Regions from separate parts of the Bradyrhizobium sp. BWC-3-1 genome, predicted to be linked through region 3. Evidence: predicted binding sites of a transcription regulator. Region 3 holds the regulator's gene; each other region holds the start of a gene.
The links. Region 3 encodes LexA, which represses DNA repair genes until DNA is damaged. Its sites were predicted from a motif close to TGTTCNNNNTGTGTTCNG; they were not measured.
Positions count from the first base shown of each region.

Region 1: the regulator LexA is predicted to act here: its motif matches at 9,195-9,212, upstream of RX329_RS00875 (YifB family Mg chelatase-like AAA ATPase).
Region 2: the regulator LexA is predicted to act here: its motif matches at 6,642-6,659, upstream of RX329_RS37555 (nucleoid-associated protein).

Region 1 is NZ_CP136625.1:187,602-198,315, reverse strand. It holds gene hisH (imidazole glycerol phosphate synthase subunit HisH) at 1-160, shown strand, start outside; gene hisA (1-(5-phosphoribosyl)-5-[(5-phosphoribosylamino)methylideneamino]imidazole-4-carboxamide isomerase) at 148-894, shown strand; gene hisF (imidazole glycerol phosphate synthase subunit HisF) at 905-1,681, shown strand; gene RX329_RS00910 (phosphoribosyl-ATP diphosphatase) at 1,783-2,109, shown strand; gene coaA (type I pantothenate kinase) at 2,130-3,086, shown strand; gene RX329_RS00900 (hypothetical protein) at 3,193-3,432, shown strand; gene RX329_RS00895 (histidine phosphatase family protein) at 3,517-4,146, opposite strand; gene RX329_RS00890 (PAS domain-containing hybrid sensor histidine kinase/response regulator) at 4,248-6,473, opposite strand; gene RX329_RS00885 (hypothetical protein) at 6,614-7,081, opposite strand; gene RX329_RS00880 (hypothetical protein) at 7,201-7,542, opposite strand; gene RX329_RS00875 (YifB family Mg chelatase-like AAA ATPase) at 7,598-9,136, opposite strand; gene RX329_RS00870 (PilZ domain-containing protein) at 9,365-9,610, shown strand; gene RX329_RS00865 (tetratricopeptide repeat protein) at 9,691-10,476, shown strand; gene RX329_RS00860 (CpaE family protein) at 10,546-10,714, opposite strand, start outside.
Region 2 is NZ_CP136625.1:7,826,742-7,837,455, reverse strand. It holds gene RX329_RS37585 (phospholipase D-like domain-containing protein) at 1-1,452, shown strand, start outside; gene RX329_RS37580 (hypothetical protein) at 1,517-1,795, shown strand; gene RX329_RS37575 (hypothetical protein) at 1,806-2,234, shown strand; gene RX329_RS37570 (S1/P1 nuclease) at 2,265-3,296, opposite strand; gene RX329_RS37565 (SGNH/GDSL hydrolase family protein) at 3,339-3,932, opposite strand; gene RX329_RS37560 (hypothetical protein) at 4,190-5,623, opposite strand; gene RX329_RS37555 (nucleoid-associated protein) at 5,583-6,632, opposite strand; gene RX329_RS37550 (IS110 family transposase) at 6,899-8,017, shown strand; gene RX329_RS37545 (Fic family protein) at 8,578-10,125, shown strand; gene RX329_RS37540 (metallo-hydrolase/oxidoreductase) at 10,338-10,714, shown strand, end outside.
Region 3 is NZ_CP136625.1:4,427,945-4,438,658, forward strand. It holds partial or broken gene RX329_RS21460 (ComEC/Rec2 family competence protein) at 1-1,040, shown strand, start outside; gene RX329_RS21465 (hypothetical protein) at 1,179-1,613, opposite strand; gene lexA (transcriptional repressor LexA) at 2,108-2,809, opposite strand; gene glp (gephyrin-like molybdotransferase Glp) at 2,986-4,197, opposite strand; gene RX329_RS21480 (hypothetical protein) at 4,436-4,627, opposite strand; gene RX329_RS21485 (HAD family hydrolase) at 4,795-5,421, opposite strand; gene RX329_RS21490 (alpha-hydroxy acid oxidase) at 5,436-6,569, opposite strand; gene RX329_RS21495 (S41 family peptidase) at 6,873-8,210, shown strand; partial or broken gene RX329_RS21500 (EAL domain-containing protein) at 8,488-10,714, opposite strand, start outside.

The DNA of each region.
Region 1 (10,714 bases), 4.2 Mb from region 3:
CGCCACCAACGAGGCGGACGTGCTCGCGCGTGCCGATTACGGCGGGCCTGTCACCGCGATCGTCGGCAAGGACACGGCGATCGGGACGCAGTTTCACCCCGAGAAGAGCCAGCGCTTCGGCCTCGCCCTGATCTCGAATTTTTTGCGATGGAAACCGTGATTCTCTTTCCCGCGATCGACCTCAAGAACGGCCAATGCGTGCGCCTCGAGCAGGGCGACATGGCGCGCGCGACCGTGTTCAACCTCAATCCCGCTGCGCAGGCGGCGAGCTTCGTCGCGCAAGGCTTTGAGTATCTCCACGTCGTCGACCTCGACGGCGCGTTTGCCGGGAAGCCTGTGAACGCGCAGGCCGTCAAAGCGATGCTGAAGACGATCACGATTCCGGTGCAGCTCGGTGGCGGCATTCGCGATCTCGCGACTGTCGAAGCCTGGCTCGAAAAGGGCATCACCCGCGTCATCATCGGCACCGCCGCGGTGCGCGACCCCGAATTGGTGAAGGCTGCCGCCAGGAAATTCCCCGGCCGCGTCGCGGTCGGGCTCGATGCACGTGACGGCAAGGTCGCGGTCGAAGGCTGGGCCGAGACCTCGCAGGTGACGGTGCTGGAGATCGCACGGCGTTTCGAGGATGCCGGCGTTGCCGCCATCATCTTCACCGACATCGCGCGCGACGGCCTGCTCAAAGGCTTGAATCTCGATGCGACCATTGCGCTGGCGGATGCGATCTCGATTCCCGTGATCGCCTCCGGCGGCCTCGCCTCGATCGAGGACGTCAAGGCGATGCTGACGCCGCGCGCGAAAAAGCTCGCCGGCGCGATCGCCGGCCGCGCGCTCTATGACGGCCGACTCGATCCCGCTTCCGCCCTCGCCCTGATCCGCAACGCAGGCGCTGCCTAGGAGACCTCCGATGTTCAAGGTGCGCGTGATCCCCTGCCTCGACGTCAAGGACGGCCGGGTCGTCAAGGGCGTCAACTTCGTCGATTTGCGCGATGCCGGTGACCCCGTCGAAGCGGCGATCGCCTATGACGCCGCCGGCGCCGACGAGCTCACCTTCCTCGACATCACCGCGACCCATGAGAATCGCGGCATCATGCTGGACGTGGTCCGGCGCACTGCGGAAGCCTGCTTCATGCCCCTCACCGTCGGCGGCGGCGTGCGCGAGGTGAACGACATCAAGACCCTGCTGCGCGCGGGCGCCGACAAGGTCTCGATCAACAGCGCCGCGGTGTCACGGCGTGAGTTCGTCAAGGAAGCCGCCGAGAAATTCGGCGGGCAATGCGTGGTGGTCGCGATCGACGCCAAGCGGGTCAAGCGCGCCGGTGGCGGAGAGCGCTGGGAGATCTTCACCCATGGCGGCCGCAATTCGACCGGCATCGACGCCATCGAATATGCCCAGGAAGTGGTCTCGCTCGGTGCCGGTGAAATCCTGCTCACCTCGATGGACCGCGACGGCACGCGGCAGGGTTTTGACATCCCGCTGACCCGGGCGATCGCCGACAGCATTCCCGTTCCTGTGATCGCCTCGGGCGGCGTCGGCAATCTCGACCACCTCGTCGACGGTATTCGCGACGGCCACGCCACCGCCGTGCTGGCCGCCTCGATCTTCCATTTCGGGGAATTCACCATCCGCGAAGCCAAGGAGCACATGTCCCGGCGCGGGCTGCCCATGCGCCTCGATGCCTGAGGACTCCCGTTCCTAAAAATGCTAAATCATCGGCGGGAACCGGCTTATCCCGTCAGATAACCGGCCAATCATCGGCCAAGGCGCGTTTTCCGAGTATTTGTATGCCGCGTTTCACGATCCACGATCTGGCCGAGACCATCGACGCCCGCGCGGCAGCGGGTGGCGAGGCGTCCTATACCCGCAAGCTCCTCGACAAGGGCGCCGAACATTGCGCCAAGAAGTTCGGTGAGGAGGCAGTCGAAACCGTAATCGCAGCAGTCGAAAACGATCGCGCGCATCTGATCGCCGAGGGCGCCGACCTGCTCTATCATTTCCTTGTGCTGCTCAAGGCCCGCGGCGTAAAGCTGGAAGAGGTCGAGGCCGCATTGGACAAGCGGACCAATATGTCAGGGTTGGAAGAAAAGGCGTCGCGTAAGGGCGGCAGCTAGCCGAGGTGGAGAGTCGCGTCATGGATATCCGCGCACCCGAGCAGCAGTATAATCCGTACCGCGTCTATACGCGCGAGGAGTGGTCGCGACTGCGCGACGACACGCCGATGACGCTGGAGCCGGGTGAGTTCGACCGGCTACGCTCGCTGCACGACCGCCTCGATTTGCAGGAGGTCGAAGACATCTACCTGCCGCTGTCGCGCCTGCTGTCGATCTACGTCGATGCGATGCAACGGCTTTATTACGCGGAGCGCCAGTTCCTCAACATCCGCGACCGCAAGATGCCCTACATCATCGGCGTCGCCGGTTCGGTCGCGGTTGGAAAATCCACCACGGCCCGCGTGCTTCAGGCGCTGCTGGCGCGCTGGTCGCCGCGTCCCAAGGTCGAGCTGATCACCACCGACGGATTTCTGTATCCCAACGCCGTGCTGGAGCGGCAGGGCATCATGCAGAAGAAGGGCTTTCCGGAGAGCTACGACCTGCCGCTGCTGCTCAGCTTCCTCTCCGACATCAAGGCCGGCCGCCGCCATGTGCGCGCGCCGGTCTATTCGCATTTGACCTACGACATCGTGCCGAACCAGTGGGCCGAGATCGACCAGCCCGACATCCTGATCGTCGAGGGCGTCAACGTGCTGCAGACCGGCAAGCTGCCGCGTGACGGCAAGGCCGTGCCCGTGGTGTCCGACTTCTTCGATTTCTCGGTCTATATCGACGCGGACGAGGCGGCGCTGCGGCAGTGGTACATCAGGCGCTTCCTGTCGCTGCGCGACACCGCGTTCACCAATCCAAAATCCTACTTCAATCGCTACGCGCTGTTGTCGGACGAGGAAGCCACCGCCACCGCGATCGCGATCTGGGAACGCACCAACCTCGCAAATCTCGAGGACAACATTCTGCCAACCCGTCCCCGCGCGACCCTGATCCTGAAGAAGGGCGCCGATCACACGGTGGCGAGCGTGGCGCTCAGGCGGCTGTAGCAGCCTTGATGGACGGCGCCCTTTGTCAAATTTCGGGCTGAGTATCTTTTGTTGCAGACCGGCGAGGGGTATTTGGTTATGGCTTTCGGAAACGCAAACGGGTCCCATGGTTGATCGTCTCAGAAGCGCCGCCGAGCAGCTGGAAGCACCGACCTGCCCGGAGTGCCATATCGAGATGAAGTGGTTCCGCTCCGAACTGCTCGCGGACGAGCCGACCCCGATCATCGCGCATCTCTTCGTGTGTCCGCATTGCAAGCGCGCCGCCCAGGTAGACACCATGTTCAGGGGAGGCCAGGCGCCGCATGACAAGCTGTCTGCGCCGCGGTTTATGGCTTATGCCGCATAACGGTTCATCCCGTCGGAGCGCGCAGTGATGCCGGGCGCCCGGCCTGCTCCGCACCCAAGCTGACGTGCGTCGCCGGCAGGTGGCTCACTTGCCTGCCTTCGCGATCCAATCCGCAGGCTTGATGCGTCCTGCAAAGGTTGCGGGACCCGAGCCGCCGGCCTTGTAGACGAAGGCTTCACCTTCCTGCACGTCCCCGGCCTCCTTGCCGAAGGCATCGGCGATGTTGGTCTTGTGGGTGACCAGGAAGGTGTTTGTGCCGGCCTTGGGCGGCGCATCGACGAGCTGCCGCACGGCCTGGCCCGCCTTTGCATTTGCACCGGTCGGATTTGCCATGCCCGACGCACTCGCGTTACTGCTGTCCGTCAATGCGTCGACCGGCTTGATCTCGCGGCCGGAGATCAGCCTGCCGGCCTCGATCGCGCGGTTCAGCTTGCTGGTGTAGACGTCGCCGATCGGGATCGCGAGTTCCTTGATGGCCGTCCCGATCTGGCGCGCCATGTCCCGGCCCTTTTCACTGAGCTGACGCTGGGCGCTCATGTCGTCGAATTTGAAAGGGTAGACATCCTTTTGGCTGTCGTCGGTAGCGGTGTGGCGAAACACCAGCACGTAGCCGCCTTGCTTGAGCGAGGCGATCAGTTGCGAGCTATCGGCCGCGGCGGCTTGAGTGGAACCACAGAGAAGGATCACGAAAGCGAGGCGGCAAAGCACGTTCATGCGAAATCCTCTGTTTAAATGCCCCAGAGGATGGTGACGTGCGACGCGGTCGATTTCAATTGTCGATTACCGGCCGAGATCAGGTTCCTATGAAATCCGAATCAAACCGCGAGCTGCCGCGCCGCCGCCAGTCCGGCCAGCGCCTCTTCCAGCTTCTCGCGATCGAGCGGCTTGATCAGAAACCCGTTCATGCCCGCTTCAAAGCAGGCGTAGCGATCTTCCACCAGCGTATTGGCGGTGAGCGCGAGGATCGGCGTGTGATGGCCGCCTCTAGCTGCCTCATGCGCACGGATTCGTTTTGTCGTTCCGATGCCGTCAAGCTGCGGCATCTGGATGTCCATCAGCACGAGATCATAGGGCGTGCCGGCCGATGCCGCGCCGAGCCAGGATTCCAGCGCGGCCTCGCCATTGATCGCGATGACGACGCGGTGGCCGAGTTTCGTCAGCAGCGAGCGCATCAACAGCGCGTTGATCTCGTTGTCCTCGGCGACGAGAACCGACAGGCCTTTCGCCGGTACCGCGGCGGTGGATGGGGCCGAGGGCTCCGGCGCGAGATCGGGCGAGGCGACCTCCGGGGGTAGCGTGAGGCGTGCGGCGAGCGAGGCCGCGCGCAGCGGCTTCACCAGGAAGCCCGTGAAGGCCGGCGAAAGTTTCTCGTGGCGCGAGCCGGACGTCAGCAGCACGAGGCGTTGCGTCGCATGACTGCGTGCGGCTTCGCCGAGGCGGTCGGCGGTGGCAGCGCCGAGCGCGCGATCGATCAGGACCGAATGCCATGAGCGTTCCGGCAGCAGCGCTTCCGCCACCGCGACGTCCGTCACCATGCAGGTCTGGCCGCCCCAGCGCTCCAGCCGGCGCGCGATCAAGGAGGCCTCGATGCCGTCGGCGATCAGCAGGATCGACTTGCCGGTGAGATCGGGGACGGGGAACGCCGTCTGTTCTGCGCCAGCGTGCGCTGGCGCGAGCGGAATCGCGACCTCGAAGGTCGAACCCTTGCCCGGCTCGCTCGTGAGCGTGATGCGGCCGCCCATGCGCTTGACGATGCGCTCGCTGATGGCGAGACCGAGGCCGGTGCCGCCATAGGTGCGGGCGACGCGTTCGTCGGCCTGCTCGAATTCGCGGAAGATGCGCTGTTGCGCGTCGGCTGCGATGCCGATGCCGGTGTCGCGCACCAGAAAACTGATCTCGTTCGGCCAGATGCCGGGCTCGACGATCAGCGCGACGCCGCCGCTCGCAGTGAACTTGATGGCGTTGCCGGCGAGGTTGAGCAGCACCTGGCGCAGCCGCGCGGCGTCGCCGACCACTTCGAGCGGCAGCCGCTCGTCGACATAGGCGGCGATCTCGAGCTGCTTCGCCTGCGCGCGCGGCGCGAGCAACTCGGTGATGTCCTCGATCAGGGCCGAGAGCGAAAAGGGACGCTGCTCGAGATCGAGCTTGCCGGCTTCGATCTTGGAATAGTCGAGCAACTCCTCGATCAGCGCCACCAGCGCTTCGCCGGAGGTCTTCACGGCCTTGGCGTAGGTCGACTGCTCAGGCGTCAGCGTGGTGTCGAGCAGCAGCCCGCCCATACCGATGATGCCGTTCAGCGGCGTGCGGATCTCGTGCGACGCCATCGCCAGGAAGCGCGATTTGGCCCGGTTGGCGGCGTCGGCCTGATCGCGGGCGTCGGACAGCGCGCGCTCGGTCTCGGTGCGGTCGGTGACGTCGCGTCCGACGCTCTGCAATTCGGCGGGCTGGCCGGCGTCGAGGCGGACATAGCCTTCGCGCCAGGCGATCCAGCGCGCGCCGAGCGGGGTTGCGATCTTCTGGTCGTGAATCCGCGTGCCGTTGCTCTCGCGAGCGCTGTCGCCCTGCTCCAGCACGGCGAAATCAAAGCGCGTGCCGACCAGCGCGCCGCGCGCCTGTCCGGCAAGCGCGCAATAGGCGTCGTTGGCGAAGGTGATGCAGCCGCTTGTGTCGCGCAGCACGATCAGATCGCCCTGCTGTTCGAACAGGCTGCGGGCGCGTTCTTCCGCTTCCTTCAACTCCCAATTGCGGTCGATCAGCGTTTCGTTGTGGGCAGCCAGCGCCCGCATCCGCTTGTTGACGAAGCGCAGGCGCATGCTGAGCGTGGCGAGGCCGAGGCAGGCGAGCGCGAACAGGAAGCTGACGCCGATCGCAAACGCATTGGGATCGTAGCCGGACGTCTCGGACCGGCTGCCGGAGACAAACCCATAGGCGCCGCCGAAGGTCGCCGAGAAGATCATGAAGGAGCGGATCGCAAAGGCGATTCGGGGGTGCTGTCGCCTGAAGCGGCGCATGCGCACCTTGATCCGGAACGTCCGACCCATCGCCACCGACCCGACTGTTTTCATAAAACGCTACGCTCGCTGTAAACGACGATGTGCCGCCGACCTTGCGAACAGTTTGAGGCCCTGCGACCGCCTCCAAACAGGGTTGACGAGGCGTTAACGGCGCAAAGCGACGCGGCTCAAAGCGAGGCGGCCTGGAGACGGCGGTGGCCGCCGCGGGCGCCGACGATCAGCGCCGCCGCCTCGCGCTGCGAGAAGGTTTTCGAGCGCACATAGACACGGTAATCCGCCGGCCCCTCGGTGGAGAGATAGATCACCTGACCGCCGTCGACGGGCTGCGCGGCAATCGAGATCAGGCGAGTCGAGGGGTTGGCCTGGCAGGACTCCGATTCCGAGCCGAGGCCGTCGTCGACGACGGCGAAGTCGGCCGCGTCCGCATCCTCGGTGATCTGAACCCGCACCGTGGCGCGCGCGGGATCATCGGTGAAGGCGACATGCACGCCGGCGGTCCAGAACAGCGACGTCAGCTCGACCGAGGTGTCGCCGAGGGCGATGCAGGGATGCGAGACCGATCCGATCTCGCTTCGGGCAAACACCGCGGCCGCCAACAGGGGAACAACCGACGCCAGGATCTTGAAACGCAACATGACGCGCTACTCGCCGGGCCCGGTACGGGGAACTGATGGGCCTTATGGTTTGCAGAGCGTAAAGGAAACTCGTTACCGCCGGGTTGATGCCGGTATCCGGGGATGAGGATCTCAGTCGGTTAGGCGCTTCTGTTCGTTTTTCGCTCGACTTCAGTGAGAACCAAATAGCTGTTCTTGCCGAAGCTGATCGCCCACAGCGCCGCCCAGGCACCCCACCTGTTCCTGACCTCGATCTCGACGGTTTGGCCGGGAGTGGTGCGAACGACGAGCGGCTGGCTCCTGCCCCAATCAATGGTCGCCTCGATCGTGCAGGCGCCGGCCGGCAGCGTGATCTCCAACACGCCGTTGCGCGCAAGCTTCCCAACGCTGGTCCCGTTGACCCACAGCTCGTATGACCTCAGCCAATCAGCGTATTGGGACGCACGAACAAATCTGATGGTGCAGGCATTGGCGTCGGTCATAGCTTCACTCTCGGGGAACGTGCTGTTCGTCAGGAAGATGCCGCGGGCGTATCGGTCAGGCGATCTGGCGCACATCCTCCGCGAGTGCGCGGTAGGACAAGGCCTCGGCGAGATGCAGCCGGCCGATCCTGTCCGCATGATCGAGATCGGCCAGCGTGCGCGCCACCCGCAACACGCGGTGATAGCCGCGCGCCGACAGCCGCATGGTCTCGGCGGCGTCGCGCAGCAGCTTCTGGCCTTGCGCATCCGGTTTGGCAATCTCCTCCAGCACCGAGGCCGGCGCTTCGGCATTGGTGCGAACCTTCGGCAGGCCGGCGTCCGCGTAGCGGGCGAGCTGGATATCCCGCGCCGCCGCCACGCGCGCGGCGACTTCGGCCGAGCCCTCTGCGGGCGGCGGCAGGATCAAATCGGCCGCGGTCACCGCGGGAACCTCGATGCGCAAATCGATGCGGTCCATCAGCGGCCCCGAGATGCGGGCCTGGTAGTCGCCCGTGCAGCGATCGATGCGGCCGCGCTTGCAGGCATAGCCGGGCTCGAACGCATTGCCGCAGCGGCAGGGATTCATCGCCGCGACCAGCATGAAGCGTGCGGGATAGGTGACGCGGTGATTGGCGCGGGACACCGAGACCTCGCCGTTCTCCAGCGGCTGGCGCAGCGAATCCAGCACGCGCGGATCGAATTCGGGGAGCTCGTCGAGGAACAGCACGCCCTGATGCGCGAGCGAGATCTCGCCGGGCCGGGCGCGCATGCCGCCGCCGGTGAGCGCAGCCATGCTGGCGGAATGATGCGGCGAGCGAAACGGCCGCCGCGCCGTCAGTGCGCCGCCCTCGATCTCGCCGGCAACAGAGGCGATCATCGAGACCTCGAGCAACTCGCCCGGTGACAGCGGCGGCAGGATCGAGGGCAGGCGTGCCGCCAGCATCGATTTGCCGGCGCCGGGCGCGCCGATCATCAGCAGGTGATGGCCGCCGGCGGCCGCGATCTCCAGCGCCCGCTTGGCGCTCTCCTGGCCCTTGATGTCGCGCAGGTCGAGCGGCGAGCTTGCTGCTTCATGCACCTTCGGCACAGGCCGCGACAGCACCTGCGTTCCCTTGAAATGGTTGGCTATCTGGATCAGCGAACTTGCGGCGATGATCTGGATGTCCGGGCTCGCCCATGCCGCTTCCGAGCCGCAAGCCGCCGGACAGATCAGCCCCTCCTCGCGCACATTGGCGCCGATCGCGGCGGGAAGAACACCGGCCACCGGCGCGATCGATCCGTCGAGGCCAAGCTCGCCCAGAACGGTGAAGCCGGACAGCGCATCCGGAGGGATCGCGCCGATCGCCCCCATCAGGCCGAGCGCGATCGGCAGGTCATAATGGCTGCCCTCCTTGGGCAAATCGGCGGGCGCGAGATTGACGGTGATCCGCCGCGCCGGCAGCGCCAGCCCCGAGGCGATCAGCGCCGAGCGGACCCGCTCGCGCGCCTCCGACACCGCCTTGTCCGGGAGACCGACGATCGCGAAGGCCGGCAGACCGGGCGCGACCTGCACCTGCACGTCGACCGCGCGGGCCTCGATCCCCTCAAAGGCGACGGTAGAAACCCGCTGAACCATGCCCGAACCAGCCTGCCCTTTTGCACAATTAGGGGTAGCAGAGCGGGCCAATTCTTGCAAGAACAATACAGGAACGGGTCGAGGGGCGCCGGAAGGTCCTAACCAATCGTAAACACGACGAAGACACTACGCCTCGAATGCAAGCTGCTCTGCTCAGCACATTCCAACGAATGTCCGCTACTCCTAGGGGTGCGGGATGGGCCGTGGTCTAACGGGTGAACAATTCAAATGCTTGCAAATCGCCGGAGAAGCGAACGACGGATGTGCACGCGGCTCGCCAAGATTCATTTTGGCGCGGGTTCGCTGCCGCGGGACTGCACGATCACGGATATTTCGGATGGCGGCGTGAAAGTCGTGGCGGAATTTCTGGAAGTGCCGCCGCAATTCACCATCATCTTCGCGCCCGACTATTCCCGGCAGTGCCGGCTGCGCTGGCGCATCGGCTGCGAGTTCGGCGCTGAATTCACCGACTGAGCTTTCGGAAGCGCCCCGCCTTAACGGGACTTTAGCGTTAATCGGTAAGCATCTCTGATCAGTCGCCGAGTGATCAGAGTATGTCCAAGCGTTTGTCCGTCGCCTCTCTTCCGGCGAGATATCTGTTTTCCGCGCTTCTGATCCTGGCCCTCGGCGGCTGTCAGACAACCGGCATCGAGGACATCACCGGCGCGCTCGGCGGAAAGTCGGACACGGCTGGCAGGGCCGAGGCCAAGCCGGACGTGAAGCCGGACATGGATGCGCTGCGCGAGCGCTATCGCGCCAAGCCTGGCGATCCCAACGTCGCGCTCGAATACGGCAAGGCGTTGCGCCAGACCGGCCAGCGCGCGCAGGCGCTCGCGGTGCTGGAGCAGGCCGTGCTCGCCCATTCCAGCAACAAGGCGCTGCTCGCCGGCTACGGCCGTGCGCTCGCCGACAGCGGCAGTTTCCAGCAGGCGTTCGACGTCCTCGGCCGCGCGCATTCGCCCGAGGATCCCGACTGGCATATCCTGTCGGCGCAAGGCGCCGCGCTCGATCAGCTCGGTCGCAACGAGGAGGCGCAGCAATATTACGCCGCCGCGCTGAAGATCGTGCCGGACGAGCCGTCGGTGCTGTCCAATCTCGGACTGTCCTACATGCTGCAGAACAATCTGCCGCGGGCTGAGGAAACGATGCGCCGGGCGCACGAGCGCAATCCCGCCGATTTCCGCGTGCGCGCCAATCTCGCGCTCGTGCTGGGACTCGAAGGAAAGCAGGCCGAGGCCGAAGCCATCGTGAAGGCGGACCTGCCGCCGGATCAGGCGGCGGCCAAGGTCACGGCGCTGCGGCAGTTGCTGGTGAAGAAGCAGCAGCGGGCGGAGAAGTAACTCGCTCGCGCGCGTCAGGATGCCGTGTCAGGAAGCCTTGGTCCGAACGCCTTGCTCAGAACGCCTTGCTCAGGATGCCTTGCGATGCGGGGCTGACCCGCGACCCGACCTGCCCTTCAGCTTCTTCAGCAGCGGCCCGAGCAGCGAGCGCTTCGGCTTCTTCACTTCGCCCCGCCCGGCGAGGCGGTTCGCCATGTTCTGGAACAGCTCGGTGGTGCGGTGGCTCTTGGAGACCTCC
Region 2 (10,714 bases), 3.4 Mb from region 3:
GTCCGCTATCGCATCAATGCGGTAGGATCGTCCGGGGAGGGCATTGTCGGAGAAAACACGCTGCTGTCCTTGGCGGATTCCGGCTGGACCGAAGCCATCCACGTGAATGGCCAAGCCGGCAACGGCATAGAGGCGTATTTCAATCGCGGCTTCGTCATGTCTCAATTCGTCGCACGCATCGCGCGTGAGAAGAACTGGAAGCCGCGCGACATCAAGGATCACATAGCCGACCTCGAAGAGCCTTTGAGGCGATTTCTCTCGGGTGAACTTCGCTTGGCGCTCCTGCGCTTGCTCGATGAAGTCATCGGGGATCCCAGGCTGGAGCTTTATCTGGCGATTTACGAGCTCTCAGATGAGGAACTGATCGCGCGGCTGAAGCTTTTGAAGCGGCGCGCGCACCTGGTGCTATCGAATGGCTCCGACAAGGGGGGCGACGGCAACGCGGATGTCCGCGAGGAGCTGAAGGCGGCCGGCGTTGACGTCCACGACAGGATCCTCGGCTCAAAGGGCCTGGGTCACAACAAGTTCGCCGTCGTTGTGTCCACCAAAGGCGACGTCGCAACGAAGGTGTGGACCGGAAGCACGAATTGGGCGCCGACCGGCCTCTGCACGCAGGCCAATAATGGAATTCTGTTTGTCGACCCAAAGATCGCCGGATTGTATTTCGAGCAGTGGGGCCGCCTGAGAGATGCTGGCAGCGACTTCACGCCGGATCTCGTGGGCGACAACGCCAAATCGCCGCGTCCGGCGAACGGGACAGACGTCTGGTTCACCCGGGTCCGAAGCAAGTCGAAGAAGAATGTCCGGAAAGGTATCGACATCGAGGCGCTCATCGAGCTCGTGACGGGCGCCAAGGACATGATCCTCTATGTGATGTTCCAGCCCGGTCCCGATCCACTCGCTGATATTGTCGCAAGGGCCTCAGAGATCTACGTCAGGGGTGTCATCAGCACCGTCACGTCGGATAACCGCGAAAAATTCTCGCTGAGAGGTCTCGATACCGAGTCCCATGAGTTTGAGACGGCTCTGGTGCAGCCCGAAGGCGTCGTGAAGTCCTTTTCGGACTGGATTGGGGAAGTGACGCGCAGCCAGTTTCTGTTTCCCAACCAGAACCCGGGCATCGGCCATGCGATCACGCACTCAAAGATGATCGTGATCGACCCCTTTTCAGACGACTGCAAGGTGGTCACCGGATCCCACAACTTTTCCGGGTCCGCCAGCGAGCAGAACGACGACAATTTTGTCGTGGTGCACGGCAATCGATCTCTGGCGGAGGCGTACAGTGTCGCCTGTCTTGCCACCTATGAGCACTATTCCTGGCGTGCCTACGTCAAGCGGCAGTTCGATCAGGGCAAGGTACCGTGGTCGCACTTGTCGGACGATCCCGCGTGGCAGGGCCGCTATCTATCCGCTTCGCGCAAGAAGCACTTGGCAGTATGGTGTCCACAGTAGCGTTCAATAAGGCACTGCGACGGTGAGTGGTGCGATATCCTTTCACTAGCGAATGGTTTCACGAATGGAATTGGATGCAAAGCCGCCCGTCGAAGGCAGGAATTTCCGTTTCACGATCCTGGGTGGCATCGGCGTGACCCGCATTACCGTCCGGCTGAGCGGGAAGGTGGTGCACGAGAGCGATTGTCCCGACCCGCCGTGTCACGAAGAGATGCGGATGCCGCAGGGCGCGGGCGGGACGGAATTGGTCGTGATCGCCAAGGATTCGACCGGAAAGGTCCTAGAACGGAAATTCATTGTCGGCAAAACGGAAGGTCAGGCGGGCGGAGCCATGTCAGCCTGAGATCCTCTCCATGAGCGCGCTTCAAGAGTTTTTTCAAGAGCTGTCTAAGCTGCAGCCGGCTACGTTGACGGCCGTAACGGCCGTCGTAGGTGCGACCGGCGCCGTGATCGTTGGCGTCATTACCGGGGTGATCACCAAATTTGTCGTAGGCGCGCGCGACAGACAAGATAGAGAGGTCGAATGGCGTAAGCATGCAATCGAGCTCACCAAGCTCGACCTCGACCGCAAGCTCAAAACTCGAGCGCCGACAGACACACGGCCACTGAGGCCGAGCATCCTGGATTTCTTGGCCAACTATCGTGATCTGCAGGACCTCGACAAGGCCTCTCCGCGTGATCTTTATGCGACTATCCTGGCGATGCGGATCAAGAAACAGAATACGACGACGCCCGGGCTGTCCCCCAAAGAGCCGCCCGCGGCTGCCGAGCACGAAGATTGACGGATCGTTTCCGCGAGAGTGCTTTTCTGACTAGGGCCAAACGTGGTTCACGATCTCGGCGAGACGGGCTCCCGCCTTGGCAAGCTGCTGTCGCTTGATAGTATCCGCCGACTGAAGGTACGCAGCTCGATCCGAGAAGGAGATCGTCCATTTCCTGGGACCTATCTTCGTGTAAGTCACATTCGACGTCGTCTGTTTCGCCACCACGATCGTGTCCGTGGCCCAAATTGCTGACCAGTTCTCGATGCGGTCCGTATCGGCCGGAACGGCCTTTGCGACGTTCACCAAAGCCAGCGGGGCGGTGTCTCCCAGATCGGATGGGGTGTCGTCCCAGGCATGATGGAAAGTGTCGTTTCCGACGGTGACGGCTTTATCGTGGATCCAGTTGCCGCCCGCGGTTTCGGTCGACGGGTCGATCGTGTGCGTGACGTCCGGATCGACCAGGCTTCCGTTGGGATCGAGGTACGGCGCAGCGACATGAAGGGGCTGTGCCATGTCGCCCACGAGATGAGCGAGTATGAACAGAGCCTCCTTCTTGTCCTTGATGTCGAAGGGCGGCGGAGCCGGCCGGCCAAGCAGCACGGCGATCGCGGCGTTGGTAGTCGCGACCAAATCATGATCATTGGTACCCGCATAGTTTCGATCGAACTTGTCGCGCTGAACGGCCACGTCGTCGAAATGGTACGTATTGTGACAGCCAAGATTGGCGGTCGCGCTCGCTCCTTCCGGATAGACGCAATCGATCCAGTTTCGGCCGGCGTAATCGACCATGGCGTTACGGTCGTTCGCGAAGGGGGTGCAGGGAGGTTCGTACTGGGGATCCACGACGTAGGCGAGGCTGCCATCGTTTTGCCTGTGGACGCTCTTCACGCAATCGAGCCATGGCCCGGCTTGCCGTAGGTCGACGCCCAGCAAGGTCTTCACCTGCTGCTTGGCATTCGGGGTCAGTAGTTGGTCAGCAATCGACCCGACCAAGCGGTGTCCGTCGGGTCCCCAAGCGGACGCGGGCTTTGCCAAGAAGAGGCTCAAGAGCACAATGACGCTGGCAGCAATTCTAGCCATGACGGATCCTCGCGTGGGAAAAACTTCAACACTTCGTTTCATTCATGAGCCTCCAGTGGCGCCGATCGCGATCGTGTTGGCGAGCGCCTCTGCCATCCGGCGGGCGCTCCAGTCACTGTGGTGGAGGCGGTCAGGATCGGTGGGATCGACCATCCGGTCAAAGGAGACCCGTTCTGCCTCATGCCACTGCTTCATCAATGCGAAGCGGTGGAACACGTTGACCGGGAAGCCGGCCCGGCCGGCTGCCGTCTCAATCAATGCCACCATTCGGTGTGCTCGCTCCTCCATGATCGGAGTGAGCACGGCCGGCACGTACTGAAGGTCCATGAGCACGACGTCCATCAATTCATTTGCGAACATCGCGAGACCGCGTTGGATCGCGCCGGCGGTGGCGTCCAGATCCTGGTTCTTCCAAACCGCGTTGGTACCAACCTGCCAGACCACGACCGATGGTTGCTCGCCGAGTACGTCGCCTTGAATCCTTCGTAGCTCGTCTGGAGCTTCTTCACCGCCGACGCCGCGGTTGAGAATATCGAAGTTCCTGCCCGGAAAGCTTGCGCGCAGCGCCCGCTCGAGACGCTGCGGATAGGGCACGATGTCGCCTTCACCCGCTGTGGTCGACGAGCCGATCGCCACGATCTTGATTGCTCCGACGCCGGCCAAGCGTCCCGACAACCACCGCATATGGTGCTGAAACCGCTTCGGTTGGGCTGGAATGGCGGTCTGATCGACTGCGGGCATGAGATTCAGCTACGCGCTCGAGAGTTTCGATGGAATTTGGTGCCGAAATGTGACGGGGCGATTACGCTATCGCAGTTGCATTCGACTATTATCAAGCCCTGTTGGATCTCGATCGCGGATACGCGGCTAGTAGAAATCTTAACCGCTCAAATTTACGGCGGCTTTGCCGGAGGCGGCGGAACTGGTACTGGGCTGGGCGCGACGCCTGTAACGGGGCTCGAAGGTGACGGCGTTACATCGTGTAGAGTGTGGACACCGGCGGCAACGAGAGCTCCGATCAACAGTCCATAGACCACAAGCAGTACGCCGCGGGTCTCCCGATAGTTCTTCATCGCTTGTTCGATCGGCGTTTCAGCGATTTCTTCCCGCTCGCGAACGGAGATGTAACTAAAAAGACTTTGCATCCAGCTCCGTCGGGACGAGGCTTGGCTTTGGAAGAACGCGCCATTGATCCGCCACTGCAACGCGAACGACAGACCGATGAATACGGCGGCCGCAAAGTAGAATAAGGAAGAGATGAGAGGACCCGGTGTCTTGGCCGCATCTCCCAGGATCTTCAGTATAAAAGGCGCAGCCGAGACGGCCAGGTCGCGCCAGAGCGTAGCCGCAAGATCCTGCGCCCGTTGCGCTACCTTCTGAGTTTCATCAATCACGGTCTTGCGGAGATCGGCGAGCGCCTTCAGAGTCTCGCGGCTCGATGATTGGACGTGAGCTTCATAGGCAGCTTTGGCCGCCTCAAGCGCCTGCTCCAATGTCGTGGCGAGATCTTGCTGAGGACGGCTCGCCCGAGCCAACTCACCGGAAAAGAGCAGGTGGCGTGCCTCGACATCTGTCCCCGAAAGAAAAACCCAGTTGGCGGATTCAGTCAATCGAGAACGAGCGCCGGGCAGGGCAGGATCATCGGCTCTAATGCGATAGATCGGAGGCGTCGCCGCCGCTTGCAGCCAGACCTGGCCATCCTCGAGCCAGGCGCGGGAGACGAGACCGCCCAACAGTCTGCGGGCAGAAACCGTTTCCCAAGCTTGATACGCCGGCGATGAAACCGCTGGCGCGGCCAATAATAGCCAGGGATTGAGATCGGTAACGATTTCACGGTCGGGGACAAAGTCACGAACATAGCGAGTGGGGTCGATAGACCCAAGCAAAGGCTCGGCTCGCGGTGGCGTTTGCGCGAAATCCCATGAAGCGAACTCCAATCCTCGTGCGCGAAATGCCTGAGTGGAATTGAAGTCGGCGATCGCGAGGCGCGGAAGGACAGTTCGCTGCGCCAAGTATTGTGGGATGTCGGACTGGAAGATAAAGAAGGCGCAGCCGTCGGCAGTTGGCTTTCCGAGCGTGATCACGATCTCGCGGGTCGAATCAAAGATATCACTCCCAACGAGATCACCACCGAGACCCGGATTATAGACTTGCAAGGACGAGAACGGCGGTGGGACATCGTCGACGAAGCCGAGCCAGGCGACCTGCGCATCGACGGACGGTAGCCGGCCTCGCAACACGAGGGCGTCAATACGTTCGTCCGCCACGGCGCCGTTCGCGACAAGCTCACGTACGCGTTCGACCAGATGTGTTGATCTCGAAGTCATCGAGTGTGATCTTGTCCCTGATGATAATCTCGCCCCTGTCGCGGTTCACCGAAATGACTGAAGACATCAAACCGACAGGGAAGGTCAATTTGACCCCGCTTGCCGTCTCAACGCGACGGTTCTTGGGAGCCTGAATTGCGTTCTTTTGGAGCACGAACGATTCGCCCGCCATTCCTTCGCGCTTCAGCTTTGCCTTGAAGTCGGTCAGCACGGGGCTATCATCAGGCAGCGGCCCGAAAATGCTCTTCAGCCAATTTTCAGCACTTTCGCCGTCGACGGAACCGCCTGATTGGCTGGCGTCGTAGAGGCGTTGCGCCAGATTTTTCATCGTGTCCTGCGGAAGTATGTCTTTGTGCTTGTGCGCAATGTTGCGCGTGACCTCGACGATTGTCCTTGTCAGCTCCTCTTCCGTTCGCTGGCGTCGCACGAGCAAGAACTGTTCGAAATAGGCCGCAGGCCGCTGCGGATTTTGACGATCGACAACGCAGATTTCGTCGCGCTCTTTGCCGAGCTTGATCAGCGCGGCCTTCTGCAGGGCATTGCGGTTCTGGACAAAAGTCCGCTCAATCTCGCCGAAGGTCGGCTTCGGCTTGCCCGAACGGCCGCGGCTGACGTCGTAGTCGTAGCTGAGAACCTTTTCGTCCTCGAATTTCAGAAGTGCATATAACCGGCCACCTGAACAAGACAGCGAGAAGATCAAGAAGGCACCGACAGCCGTGCTGCCTCCGTGAGCCTCATTGAACGCTGTCGCGAGTTTCTCGCTTTGCTCCTGGAAAGTTGCCCTATCCCGGCTGATCCGCGCCAGTTGCGCCCGCACCGGCGCGTCCGCGAGAAACTCGTATCGGTTTCCGCTGTTGACCGATCGGACGCGGCCCAGGAAAAAAGCTGCGTGTCGACCGGCATCGAACGCAGTCAGTAGCTGAAAATGTTCCTCTCCCGGGCCGACAATATGAAAAACGCTCTGATCGATGCGCAGGCTTTCGAGTTCCTGCTCAGTAAGGAAGGACATTCATCACCATAGAACAAAAAGAGAACTGATTGCAATCGCGGCGCTGTTTTAATCCAAAATTTGCGTCGTGTTCCGTTAAAAATCTTGCATCTTGTTAAGAATTCCATCCCCAACGTGTGGCCGGGGCGCCGGTCTGTTGAACGGTGAACGAGCCGCCACGCCGCTAGACTGTATGTCCCCCCACAAAATGAGGCGACTCACCCTCGATGTTGCGACGAGGGTTGCCCGGATGGACCGGGTAGAGCCTCAAACAAGGAGGGCGAGTCGTGGGTCATCATACCGAGGTCTTTGTCGGAATCGATACGTCAAAATCGCGCAATGCTATAGCCATTGCCGATGGCGGCCGTGGCGGCGAGGTACGATATCTCGGGGAGTTTCCTGCCACGGAGGCAGCGATCCGAAAGCTGGTGGCAAAGCTTGCAGCGAAATGCTGTCAGTTGACGTTTTGCTACGAAGCAGGGCCAACAGGATACGGTCTCTACAGACTGCTCAAGAGCCTCGGCCATGACTGCCTGGTGGTGGCCCCCTCGCTCGTTCCGAAGAAGGCCGGCGATCGAGTGAAGACGAACCGGCGCGATGCGGTAAGCCTCGCCAAGCTGTTGCGCGCGGACGAGCTCACGGCGGTGTGGGTGCCGGACGAGCGCCATGAGGCTATGCGCGATCTCTCGCGCGCCCGTCAAGCAGTGAAGAAGGACCTCCAGGGCAAGCGTCAACAGATCTCGTCATTGATGCTGCGGCTGGGACGCATCTATCCGGGCAAGACAACGTGGGGACCAGCCCACATGAGATGGCTCATGTCGCAGAAGCTCGAGCATCGCGAGCAGCGCATCGCATTCGAAGAGTTACTTGAGGGGATACGCCAGGAAAGTGAGCGGCTGGAGCGTTTGGAAGATGCCATCCGCGAGGTAGTACCCGAGTGGTCGCTCGCCGAGGTTGTGTCGGCCCTGCAGGCGGTGCGTGGGATTGATCTCATTGCGGCTGTGGGGGTGCTGGCTGAGATCGGTGATCTATCCCGCTTTCAAAATCCGCGCGAGTTGATGGGCTATCTGGGTCTGGTGCCCACAGAAAACTCGACTGGCGACCAAGTCAAGCGAGGCGGCATCACCAAAGCCGGTAATGGGCGGGCGCGACGTATTCTTGTAGAGGCGGCCTGGAGCTATCGATATCCGCCGCGCGTGAGCCGAGACAAGCAGCCAAAGGTGGAGGCCGCACCGAGAGTCGCGCGCGAGATTGCGTGGAAAGCGCAAACCAGGCTGTGCGGACGCTTCCGCTCACTCGAGCGGAAGGGCAAGCGGCGAACCGTAATCGTCACGGCGATTGCCCGAGAGCTATCCGCCTTCATTTGGGCGATCAATCGCGAGCTCATGCCACCTCGACAGGCGTGACATCGTTGGGGGCTGTGGACCGCTCGAGTCGTGAGGTGCGCTCGACCGGCCCACAGCCCCCTTTGTTGCAATCAAGATCAGGGGGCAGTCGCAGACATAATCGTGCAGAAGTGAAGGCGGGACCACGGCAGGGGAAATCCTGAAATCCATTATGTGGCCGATCATCCGATCGACGCCCGACGCTAGACCAGGGACAGCCCCAGACGAAAAAACGGAAATGCGGTATCCAACCCGCGCATCAGAGCCTGTTCACCGACGTCTTTGAGTCCCGCCTTCTCCTCTGCACGATCCATCGGCACAAGAACTTCACGATGAGTCCTCGTGGAGATGAGAAACCGTGCGCTGTGTGCTTGACTGGGGACATCAGAAATGGATTGCTGGTCCTCTCAAAAGTGTTCCCTTGGGTGGGGCGAGGGAGAACCCCAACGGTTTTCGCGAAGACATTTCACATTTCCCGGGTTGTGTGAGTGTTTTTCACGGTGTAAAAGGGTTTTGCGGCTCAAAGGCCAAGTTGAGAGTGAAATTCACGATTCGAGAGCGTTTTTCATGGATCTGGGACAATGCAGACAAAGTTTTCAGGACCAGTGTCTGTTATTCATGACCGGCGGCTGCCGGAGATAGCAACTCCTGTTGGCTATGCTGCGCTGGTTGACGCCTACAGCCTATCCGTCCCGGTCCCGCGCGTGCTTTCCGCAATCGGAACAAAGCACCGGATCATTGAGCAGGAGGGGTGGCGCATCTACACGCCGCGCCATGCGCCGGACGCGACGCTTGAGGGGCATCTCACCTTCGCTCTCAAGAATGAAGGACTAGACCTTGCAATCCTGAAACGGCTTTTCCTCACTGTGAACGAGGATGAGATTGCGGATCTTGTGAGACAGAAGCCGACCGGTCTGTATACGCGTCGTATCTGGTTTCTGCATGAATGGCTATTGGGCCGCCAACTCAACCTGCCTGCGGCAGATAAAGTCTCTTACGTCGACGCCGTCGATACCGAACTTCAACATGCGACCTCCGGACAGAATTCGGCACGACACCGCGTCCGGAACAATTTGCCAGGAACGCCGGAATTTTGTCCGCTTGTTTTCAAGACTGCAGCGCTGAGCGAATTTATTGCGCAGGATCTCAAGGAGCGCGCCCGTTTCGTGGTGAGCCAGGTTCCAAAGGATCTGCTGGCGCGAACCGCCGCCTTCCTTCTTCTCAAGGATTCAAGGTCAAGCTACGTCATTGAAGGAGAGAGACCGCCACAGGACCGTATCCAGCGGTGGGGCCGGGTCATCGGTGAAGCGGGACGGGCCCCGCTCGACGAGGCGGAGTTTCTACGCCTGCAGCGCATCGTGATCGGCGATGAGCGCTTCGTGAAACTTGGCTTCCGTAACGAAGGTGGTTTCGTCGGCGAGCATGACCGTGAGACGCAGCGACCTGTCCCGGATCATATCAGCGCGCGTCACGAAGATATCCCCTCCCTCGTGCGCGGACTGATCGCGTTCGATCATGCGGCGGAAAACGAGCTTGATCCTGTCGTCGCTGCCGCCGTGCTCGCCTTCGGGTTCGTTTATATCCACCCGTTCGAGGACGGCAACGGACGCATTCACCGATACCTGATGCACCATGTTCTGGCACGGCGCGGATTCAATCCCGCCGGGATCCACTTTCCGGTTTCTGCCGCGATTCTCGACAAGATCAGCGAATACAAGACCGTGTTGGAAAGCTATTCGACTAGATTGCTTCCATGTGTTGAATGGGAATCGACCCCACAGGGCAACGTCAAGGTCTTGAACGATACCGGTGATTTTTATCGTTTCTTCGACGCGACGCCCCACGCCGAGTTTCTGTACGAATGCGTGCAGAGGACCATCGAACAAGATCTTCCAAAGGAAACGCAATTTTTACGGAGCTTCGATACCTTCCGCGCGGGCATCGAGAACATGATCGAAATGCCGGAGCGGACGCTCAATAACCTCTTCGGATTCCTGCAACAGAATGGAGGACAACTCTCAAAGCGTGCCCGCGACAACGAATTCTCCGAACTAACGCCGGATGAAGTCACGAGGATTGAGGAGCTTTATCAAGCGGCTTTCTCGAAAGACTCTGGAACGGCGAGTTGACTGTGTCGGAGTGCCACCTTCATTGAATTGGGCCTGTCGGCTGGTCGACCTCTTGATAAAAAATAGCGCCCTCAATCGGCGTGGTCGCAGCTAAGACGCGCCGCATCGGTGAGTTTTGACCGTGGGAGGTTATCTTCTTTTTCTTCTTTATCCGCATCCCGCCAGAGTTTCCCCGCAGAGGACTGTACGCGCGCGTCTCGCGAGTGGATTCATTGAGCACGAGCCCTCATCGCCGTGCATCCTTCGAATTTGATTGCATCGATGCCGACTATGTTGATGGCGCCGGACCGCGGCTCTTGGACGGGTTTCGTGCTGAACAGACCAAACCATTCGCGCTCATGCGCGTAGTGACGACACCAGCCCGATTTGGCCACTTTGCGGGCGCGACACCGGCGCCAGCCGATTGGTTTTATCTCGAGATCGAGCGGGATGGCTCCGGCCTGCCGGCATGGCACGCTCAACTTGAAGGCAACGGCTACTCGGCGCACGCACGCGGAGTCCTCACCTACGCGCGGCAGCTTGATACACCGGACGAGACCCGAGGGCCGCGATCGAGACCCCAAACTCTCGGTGCCGCTGCCGCCCCACG
Region 3 (10,714 bases):
GCTTGGTCGCACTGGTGCAAATCGGCATGCCCAATTTGTTTGCCTCGCCGGACAATTCGGCGACTGCGCGCATTGCGATGTGGGGTGGGCGCGAGATTGCGATGCTGTTCATGGCTTCGCTGATTGCGGGACTTGCGACCACGCCCTATGCCGCCTTTCATTTCCACCGTGTCACGCCGTTCGGCGTGCTCGCCAATCTCGGCGCGATGCCCGTGGTCTCTGCGCTGGTGATGCCGGCGGGGCTGTTGGGGCTGCTTGCTGCGCCGTTCGGGCTGGACAGCGTGTTCTGGTGGCTGATGGGGATTGGCATCGAGTGGATGGTCGCGGTCTCGCGCTGGGTCGCGGCCTTGCCGGGCGCGGTGGGCCGCATCCCGGCGTTCGGGATCGCGCCGCTGATCGCGGCGAGCCTGGGAATCATTGTGCTCGGCTTGTTGCGCACGCCGCTGCGCTGGTCCGGCGCCCTGGTGCTGCTGGCAGCGATCCTCTGGGGACTGTCGGCGCGGCAGCCCGACATCCTGATTGCCGGGGATGGCGCGAGCGTCGCGGTGCGGGGCAGGGACGGATATCTGCACCTGATCAGGACGAACAAGGACGGCTTTCTGCTCAAGGAATGGCTCGCTGCCGACGCCGATCCGCGCGAGGCGGGCAGAGCCTCGCTTGCCGATGGCGTGTCCTGCGACGAATCCGGCTGCGTGACGCCACTGGCCGACGGGAGGCTGGTCGCGCTGGCACTGCGCGTCGACGCTCTCGCAGACGATTGCAGTCGGGCCGCCCTGGTGGTGACGACTCGTCCCGCGCCGCCCGATTGCGCGGCGATGGTGGTCGATCGGCAGCGGCTCGCCAGCCAGAGCGCGCTGGCGCTGACGCAGCGTGGTGACGGTTTTGTGGTTCAGGCAGTGAGGGCGAGAGGCACGAGCCGCCCCTGGTTGCCGGCCGGCGCCGGCGAGGGTGATTTCGACGGCAGCCTCGCGCCAAAGTCGACCGCGCCTCGCATCAAGGACGCAACGCCGGCGGACACCGACCTGCAAGCCGACGATTGATCTGATGGTGCGGAGCAACGCAGTGGTTCGGTGCGTCCGTTCGGATTCGCGGGGCGCAAACCACACCATCTCGCCGGCCACGGCCGGCGATGGCGATTCAATCCTGACCTCCGACCTCGTAGCCGGAGGGCGGCTCTGTCAGCCGATCGGCAGGTGCGTGACGGTCGGCTGCCTGTCGGCGGTGATCTGCGCCTTGTGCTCGCGCTCGGTGACCGACTGAGTCACCGGCAGTTGCAGCACCGTCGCGCGCTGGCCTTCGACGAGCTGCGTCACCAGCACGTATTTGCCGTCGGGGAATTCGATCGCATCATGATGGCGGTCGGGAACGTGCGGATCGATCTTGCCGAACTTGCCGACGCGGGAATTGATGGTGCGCGTCCAGATCCAGCGATTGTCGTAGCGGACGTCGTCGGCGAAGGCGAGCTCCGTCCCCGGCAGCAGGCAGACGGCGACGGACGGATCGGCTGCAGAGGCGAAGCCGCGCGTCGAGGTGCCGCGGAAGCTTGTCGTGACGATCGTCTCGCCGACTTCGGCGGGGCGCGACGCGACGGCATGTAGGCTGTAGTCACACATCGGGTGCTCCTCATGCTGGGATAGCAACCCGCGTCTCTTATCGAGGCGCAGGCCTCTATCAGAGTGGAAGCACGAACGCTGTGCTTGGTTGTGGGCAAATCTGCGGCTGGCTTCCGCAAGCCGCGATCACATTATCTTTCCCGAATTCAATAGGAACAAAGCTCGCCGCGATGCATTCGGGAGGCGCGTACGCGAACATTGCCAACTTGGCTGCAACGGCCGAACTTGACCGCTGGTCGCTGTTTCCTCGAACAACCGAGCCGCGAAGCGGTGCTGCTTGAAGCGGTGCTGCTTCGTCGGCGTGGCGAGGAGCCAGCGTTGGAGGAGGGGCCGGATAGTCTGTGCAGAACCAGAAAGGCTATCCAGCCGGAGCGGACGATGATCCGCTCCAATCTCTGACCGGCGATGCCGATCGGAAGCGCGCGAGGCGCCAAGCACCTCCGGCATGAAGTGCTTCCGATATGAAGTACTGCCGATAGAAAGGACTCCCGGTATCAGTACTTCCGGTAAAGCCCGATCAGCTTGCCCTGAATCTTCACCCGGTTGGGCGGCAGGATGCGGACCTCATAGGCCGCGTTGGCGGGCTCGAGCGCGATCGAGGCGCCGCGACGGCGGAAGCGCTTCAGCGTCGCTTCCTCGTCGTCGATCAGCGCCACCACGATGTCGCCGGTATCGGCGCTCTCGTTGCGCTGGATCAGGGCCATGTCGCCGTCGAGAATGCCGGCTTCGACCATCGAGTCGCCGCGCACTTCCAGCGCGTAATGCTCGCCCGAGCCGAGCATGTCAGGCGGTACGCTGATAGTATGGCTGCGGGTCTGCAACGCCTCGATCGGCGTGCCGGCCGCGATGCGGCCCATCACCGGCACCGCGACGGGACGTTCGCCCTCGTCAGCGGGCAGGCTCGCGCTCGCACGCACCTTGCCGAGATTGCCCTCGATGACGCTCGGCGTGAAGCCGCGGCGGCTGCCAGCGGCTGCCTGGAGCTCCGGCAGCTTGATGACTTCAATCGCACGGGCGCGGTTGGGCAGGCGTCGGATGAAGCCACGCTCCTCGAGCGCCGTGATCAGGCGATGGATGCCCGACTTCGAGCGCAGATCGAGCGCATCCTTCATCTCGTCGAAGGAGGGCGGCACGCCGCTTTCCTTCAGACGTTCACTGATGAACCGCAGAAGCTCGTATTGTTTGCGCGTTAACATCTCGACCAAAGTCCCCCGGTTGATGTCGTCCGATTCCGAGACGCTGAATTCGGCCATAAGCCGCTGCATGCTCGAAACAAATCATGAACAGACACTATATGTTCGATACATGTTCCGCAACTGCTTAATTTACCGTGAACAGAGCAAAGTGCGCGGAACGCGCGTTGCGGGGGCGCTCAGACGGGGAGCCGCAACACTTCGCAAGCCGTGCCGGCTTCGGCCTTCGGCGCGAATGGTGCGCGGACGAGAAGTACCTGTGCTGCAGCGAGATTCGCAAGCAGCGAAGAGTCCTGATGATTGACGGGAACAACGACGCGTGTGCCATCGTCACGCTCCTCAAGATGCGCGCGCAGATAGTCCTCGCGCTGGTCGTTGGCGCCGACGTCGCGGCCGAGCACGGCGCGTTCACGGCGATGGTGAATCACTGAACGGCCCGACAGGGCGCGAATCAGCGGCACCATGAACAGGAAAGCGCACACGTAGGACGATACGGGATTGCCCGGCAGGCCGATCACACCCATTGCGCCGAGTCGCCCGTGCATCATCGGCTTGCCTGGCCGCATCGCGATCTTCCAGAACGCCATCGCGATGCCTTCGTCCCGCAGTGCCTGCTGGACCAGATCGTGGTCGCCGACCGATGCGCCGCCGGTCGTGATCAGGACGTCGGCGCCGCTCTCGCGGGCGCGGCGGATGCCGGCGGTGGTGGCCTCGAGCGTGTCGGCGGCAATACCGAGGTCGATGGTCTCGGCGCCCTCGCTGCGGGCGAGCGCGTGCAGGGCGTAGCCGTTGGAATAGACGATCTGGCCGTGGCCGGGCGTGGTGCCCGGCATCACCAGCTCGTCGCCGGTGGCGAGAATCGCGACCTTCGGACGCCTGACAACGGCAAGGTGCGGATGATTCATCCCGGCGGCGAGCGCGAGGTCTCGCTCGGTCAAACGGCTTCCCTTGCGCAGGAGCACGTCGCCCTCGCGGAAATCAACGCCGGCGGGGCGGATGTGCCGGCCGGCGATTGCGGCTTCCTTGATCGTGATCCGCTTGCCGGCGGCGATCGTGTCCTCCTGGATCACGACGGCGTCCGCGCCAAAGGGAACGACGCCGCCGGTGAAGATCCGCACGGCCTCGCCGGCTCCGACCGTCCCCTCGAACGGTCGGCCCGCTGCGACTTCGCCGATGACGGTGAGCTCCGAATCGATCGTCGCGGCATCGGCCGCGCGCACCGCGTAGCCGTCCATCGCCGACATCGCCTGCGGCGGCTGCGTGCGCCGCGCCACGACGTCACGCGCGAGCACGCGATGGTAGGCCTCGTCGAGGGAAATCATTTCTTCCGGCAGCGGCTCTGCACCCGCCAGCACCGCGGCAAGCGCGTCAGAAACCGGCATCAAGGCCACGGCGAAAACTCCTGCTCGGCACGTTCGGGCGAATGTTCCGCACGTCTTCTAGCCGAGCGCAGGCGCAGAGGCAAAAGCGGCTGAGCAGGCACAGTCATCCCGCCCCTTCACATTGTTCCGGAAGGCAGGATCAAGCGCGTCGCGGCATGATCCGAAGGAGGTCACAGATCGGCAGGAGAGTGGTCATGGAAGCGACGAAAATCATGGCAAGGCGAGAACGCGCCATGGCCTGAATCGATCAGCTCCCTGCCTGCCCGGGAGTTACGTCGGGCGCCTTGGATCCCTGATCCTTGTCGGGCAGCGGGTCGGCTTGGGATTTCAGGTCGGCGGCCTTGCTCACAAGCTTGGCGGAAAGGTCCGAATCTGAAGTTGTCCTCGCGAATTCAAGAAGAAGAGAGGCCTGCTTGGTGAGGTAGGTTTTGCCCAGCACGATGATGCATCCGTCCGTAGAAGTCCCAACGGACTCTAAGAGTCCGGAAGGCGGTATTCCGTTCCCGGAACTCTGTATAAAAATGTACAAAGTGATCCGGTTCCTCAATTTTTCAAAATTGGTCCCTCGGGCCGTGCCGTCGTGGGTTTCGCGACAACGGACCGTCGTCAAATGCCCAATGCCTTCAATGCGTTCCCGACGTCACGCGGCGAGGTCACATGCACCGCCGTCAAGCCGCGCGCGCGTGCTCCCTCGATGTTTTCGGCAAGATCGTCGAAGAACACGATGCGCCCGGCGGGCACGCCGATCGCCGCAACGACGTGGTCGAAGGCCTCCGCATCCGGTTTGCGCAGGCCGATGCTGGACGACAAATACAGCTCGCGGAAATGGCCGAGGAGGTCGGCATATTCCCTCGAGAAATGGTCCACGTGCGGCCGGTTGGTGTTGGAGAAAGCATAGAGCGGCATCTGTTTCGCTGCGCGCGGCAGCAGCTCGGCGATGTCAGGCATTTCGCCGGCGAAAATCGCGTTCCAGCCTTCCAGGAACTGCGCATCCGAAATGCCGATTCCGAGCGAGGCTCGCAATGAGGCGAAATAGTCCTCATCGCTGATCTTCCCCATCTCGTGCAACCGATAGGCTTCGCTGTCCCGCACATAGCGCGCGACGATGGCTTCGGGCTTGCAGCCGGCATGTCCCGCCCAGCAGGCGATCGCCTTGGAGAAATCGATATCGAGCACGACGCGGCCGAGATCGAACAGGAGCGCATCCGCGCTGCCGGGAGAGAGCGATGTCACCTGCGTCCTTTCACTCAGTATCGATACGGCTCGTGGTCGAACAGCGGAAACGCGCTGAACACACTCGGCGCGTTGGTTGCGGTCGCCTGCTGCAGGCAGGATTTGTTGACCTCGGCGAACGAGGTCGCACCCAAGAGGCCGAGGCAGCGCAGCACTTCGTCCTCGAGCAGTTCCAGCATGCGCGCCACGCCGGCTTCGCCGGCCGCCGCCAGCGCCCAGCATTGCAGCCGGCCGATGCCGACGAGGTCGGCGCCCGCCGCGATCGCCTTGACGATGTCGGTGCCGCGACAGACACCGCCATCGACCATGATCTTGGCGCGGCCGTTCACGGCGTCGACGATCTCGGGCAGCACGTGCATGGCGCCGCGACCGTGATCGAGCTGACGGCCGCCATGGTTGGAGACGTAGATCCATTCGACGCCGTGATCGATCGCGATCAGCGCGTCCTCCGGCGTCGCGATGCCCTTGAGGATCAGCGGGATCTTGAACTTGTCCTTGATCATCTTCACCGTCCGCCACTCCAGACCCTTCTGGTAATCGCCCCCGGTGGCGCGCAAGCGGCTCTCGCGAACGTAGCGCTTGGCGATGTCACGTTCGCGGCGGCTGTAGTGGGCGGTGTCGACGGTCAGGCAGAAGGCGGCGTAGGCGTTCTTCTCGGCCCGGCTGACGACGTCGGCGACGAAGGCGTCATCGCCGCGCACATAGAGCTGGTAGAGCCGCAGCGCGTCGGACGCAGCTTCGGCGGTCTTTTCTAGGCCGGGCTCGGACACCGAACTGAGCATGTGCGCCGCACCGAAAGTGCCGCAGGCGCGTGCCACGCTCGCCGCACCATCCGGATCGAAGATCTCGAGCGCGCCGACCGGGGCGAGGACCACGGGCAGGCGCATCTTGCGGCCGAACTGTTCGACCGAACCTGTAACCTTGCGAACATCGCGCAGCACGCGCGGGCGGAAGGCGATCTCGTCCAGCGCCATGCGGTTGCGACGCATCGTGGTCTCGGTCTCGGCCGCGCCGACGATATAGTCCCATGCATTCTGGTTGAGGTTGGCGCGGGCTTTCCGGATGAATTCATGCAGATTCTGGAACGGCTCGGTGCTGGCGCCGAGCTCGACGTTCCTTTCCGGTTGGATGCGGGGTGCTTCGTTCATTGTTATCCTCCCGAGAATTTGAAGCCTTCCCTGATCGCCTAACCCGTCCGGGGCGCCAAAACCATCCTAAAATGGCATGGCTGCGAGGCGCGGGCCGGCCGGCCGACCCCCGCTGCGCACGAACCGGTCCTGCAACGTTGCCGAAAGTTTAGGTCCGGACCAACCGATTTTTTCGGTGTACCCGCCGGCGTGGCATCCCGGCCTTGAAGAAACCAGAATGGTATTGTGAGAAGCAGGCTGGATCGCCATTTGCATGGCGGCTCCCAGCCCACCGAACCGCGAAGCAAAAAGGCCAGCCTATCCATGCGGAAAACCCTGCTGTTTCCACTGGGCGCGCTCACCGGAGCGTGTCTGACCCTTTTGGTAGCCAGTCCGCACGGCGGCGTTTGGGCGGCACGGGCGGCAGCGAGCGCGGATGACGCCTATTCCAAGCTCAATCTGTTCGGCGAAGTGTTCGAGCGGGTGAAGGCGAGCTATGTCGAGAAGCCTGACAATGCCAAACTGATCGAAGGCGCGATCACCGGCATGGTGACCTCGCTCGATCCGCACTCGCGCTACATGAACGACAAGGCCTGGACCGAGATGCAGGAGACCACCTCCGGCGAGTTCGGCGGGCTCGGCATCGAGGTCACGATGGAGGAGGGGCTGGTCAAGGTCGTCTCGCCGATCGACGACACGCCGGCATCCAAGGCCGGCATCATGTCGGGCGACCTCATCAGCAAGATCGACGGCGATGCCGTGCAGGGCATGACGCTCGAGCAGGCCGTCAACAAGATGAAGGGGCCGGTCGAGACCCAGACCAAGCTCACGATCGTGCGCAAGGGCGCCGACGCCCCGCTCGACGTCGCGATCAAGCGCGAGATCATCCATGTGCGTCCCGTGCGCTTCCACGTCGAGAACGGGGATATCGGCTATATCCGCGTCACCTCGTTCAACGAGCAGACCACCGATGGCCTGAAGAAGGCGATCGCATCGATCACCAAGGAGGTTCCGCCGGAGAAGCTGGTGGGCTACGTGATGGACCTGCGCAACAATCCGGGCGGATTGCTCGACCAGGCCGTGTCGGTGTCGAGCGCGTTCCTGCAGCGTGGCGAGGTCGTCTCGACCCGCGGCCGCAATCCGGAAGAGACCCAGCGCTTTACCGCCCATGGTGGCGACCTCACCAAGGGCAAGCCGCTGGTGGTTCTCGTCAACGGCGGCTCCGCCTCAGCCTCGGAGATCGTGGCCGGCGCGCTGCATGACCACAAGCGCGCGACGCTGATCGGCACGCGCTCGTTCGGCAAGGGCTCGGTGCAGACCATCATTCCGCTCGGCACCGGCAACGGCGCGCTGGCGCTGACCACGGCGCGCTACTACACGCCCTCGGGCCGCTCGATCCAGGCCCAGGGCATCGCGCCCGACATCGAGATCCTCCAAGACGTGCCGCCCGAGCTGAAGGGCCGGATGGACACCATGGCGGAGTCCCAGATGCGCGGTCATCTCCAGGCAGCCGACGGCACCGAGCAGACCGGATCGCAGTCCTATGTCCCACCGGAAGCGAAAGACGACAAGGCCCTGCATACGGCCTACGACTTCCTGCACGGCCAAACCGCGAATGCGGTCGCCGCCAAGCCGGCGTCGAAGGCTGCGGTGCCGAACTAGGCGCTCGCGACGGTAAGGTGTTGATCGCCCGGGAGCGGATAGCCGTTCCCGGGCGAACTTGTTTCGGGACGCTGTGTCAGCTCGGGTTCATGGCCGCGAAGGTGGCCTCGTAGCAGCCATCGCGCTCGGCCCAGCGGCGGGCGCGGTCGCGCTCGACCAGACCTCGCCGCCGGGATGAACCCGCAACTCCAGCAATTGCATGACCTCCGCGACACCTGCGTCGTGTGTATCGAGGAGAGCTTCTGGGAATGCCGCTGCGCCGACCACGAGGTCCGAACTAGCTTGCCTCGCGGCGGCGGCCTTCGTTGCCGCCGCGTCGGGCGAGACGGCTGCGATGAGCTGCGAACAGCTCCAGCACCTTGTCGGCGGGCTTTGCGGCGCTGAACAGATAGCCCTGCATCTCGGAGCAGCCGAGCGCGCGCAGCAACCGCTGCTGCTCCTCGGTCTCGACGCCCTCGGCCGTGGTGGTCATGCGGCGGGCAGCCGCGAGATTGACGACCGCCTGCACGATGCTGGCGGAGCCGTCGGGGCCGGCGATGTCGTTGACGAAGCAGCGGTCGATCTTGATCTTGTCGAACGGGAAGCGGTGCAGATAGCTTAGCGAGGAGTAGCCGGTGCCGAAATCGTCCAGCGCGATGCGGACGCCGATCGCGCGGAGTTGATGCAGGATCGCAAGCGCCGTGTCGTCGTCGCGGATCAGCACCGCCTCGGTGATTTCGAGCTCGAGCCGGCTCGCCGACAAATTGGAGGCGGCAAGCGCCGCCATGATCTTCAGCGCCAGCGTGCCGCTCTTGAATTGCACCGGCGAGACGTTGACGGCGAGGCGGATGTCGTCAGGCCAGTTCGCCGCGTCCCGGCAGGCGGTCGCCAGCACCCATTCGCCGATCTCGTTGATCAGGCCGGTGTCCTCGGCGATCGGAATGAACTCCGCCGGCGAGACCATGCCGCGCTCGGGATGGCGCCAGCGCACCAGCGCCTCGCAGCCGGTGATGCGGTCGTCCTTCAGGCTGAGGCAGGGCTGGTAATACACCTCGAGGCCGCCTTCGAGCCCGCCTTGAGCGATGGCGTGGCGCAGGTCGATCTCGAGCTGCCGCCGCTCGTGGATCTTGGCGTCCATCTCCGACTCGAAAAAGCGATAGGTGCGGCGCCCCGCGGCTTTGGCGGCGTACATCGCCATGTCCGCGTTCTTCAGGATCTGGTCCAGCGCCGTTCCATGTTGCGGCGCCAGCGCGATGCCGATGCTGGCGTCGGTGGCAAGATGATGCCCCATGCAGTCGAACGGCGCCCGGATGGCCTCAAACACCCGCGCGATGAGCTCGCTGACCTGATCCGGCGATGTCACCGCGCTCTGGACGATGGCAAATTCGTCGCCGCCGAGGCGTGCCACGAAGTCCGTCGGACCCGCACAGCGGTGGAGGCTCTGCGCGACCGACTTCAGGAGCTCGTCGCCGACGAGATGCCCGAGCGCGTCGTTGACGCCCTTGAACTCGTCGATGTCGATGTAGTGCACCGCGAGTTGTTCGCCGCCGGCGACGAGATCGAGTTCCTGACGCAGATGCTCGTGGAACATGGTGCGGTTGGGCAGGTCGGTCAGTGCGTCGTAATGAGCGAGATGGGTGATGCGCTCCTCGATACGCCGGCGCTCCGTGATGTCCTCATGCGTCGCCACCCAGCCGCCATCCGTGAGCGGTTCGTTCACGATCTGGATCGAGCGACCGTCGGAGGTCTCGACCACCATGGAATTGCGCACGTGGACGTCGCGCAGGACCCGTGCGACATACTGGTCCGCATCGCCGGTGAACGAGCCGGTGGCTTTGCGGTGTGCAATGATGTCGTGAAAGCTGCAGCCGGGTCTCACGATGTCGGCCGACAGCCCGTACATCTCGATGTAGCGCTGATTGCAGATCACGAGCTGCTGCGAGGCGTCGAACAGCAGCAGGCCCTGGGTCATGTTGTTGACGGCGCGGTCGAGACGCTGCTTTTCCAGCGTCAGCCGTTCCCGCGAAAGACGATGCTGCTCCAGGAGCTTGCGAACGATCGCGATCAACACGCCCGCGATGGCGAGCGTGGAAGAGGCCGCGACCGAGATCAGGATGCCGATCTGCTCGCGCCAGTCCGTCAGGGCCGTCGCGCGCGTCGTGGTGGCCATCATCAGGATCGGGAAGTGAGGCAGGCATGTGAGGAAATCAGCCGGTCCTCGCCGTCGACGGGGCTCATGAAGCGGCCGGTAAAATGGTCGAGCCCGAAAACCCTTTGATGCGCGAACGGACCGTTCTTGAAATTCCGTCCCATCAATTCACTGGAATGGGGATAACGGGCGAGCATCGTGCCGTCCCGGTGCAGCATCGAGACCGTCGTGCTTTCGCCGAGCACGGCTGACTCGAAGAATTTTTCCAAGTTTGCCGGCTCGATGCCGCGTCCGACCACACCCATGAATTCGCCGTTCGGTCCGACGACCTTGCGCACGATCAGGATGGTCCATGCGCCGGAGATGCGACTGTAGA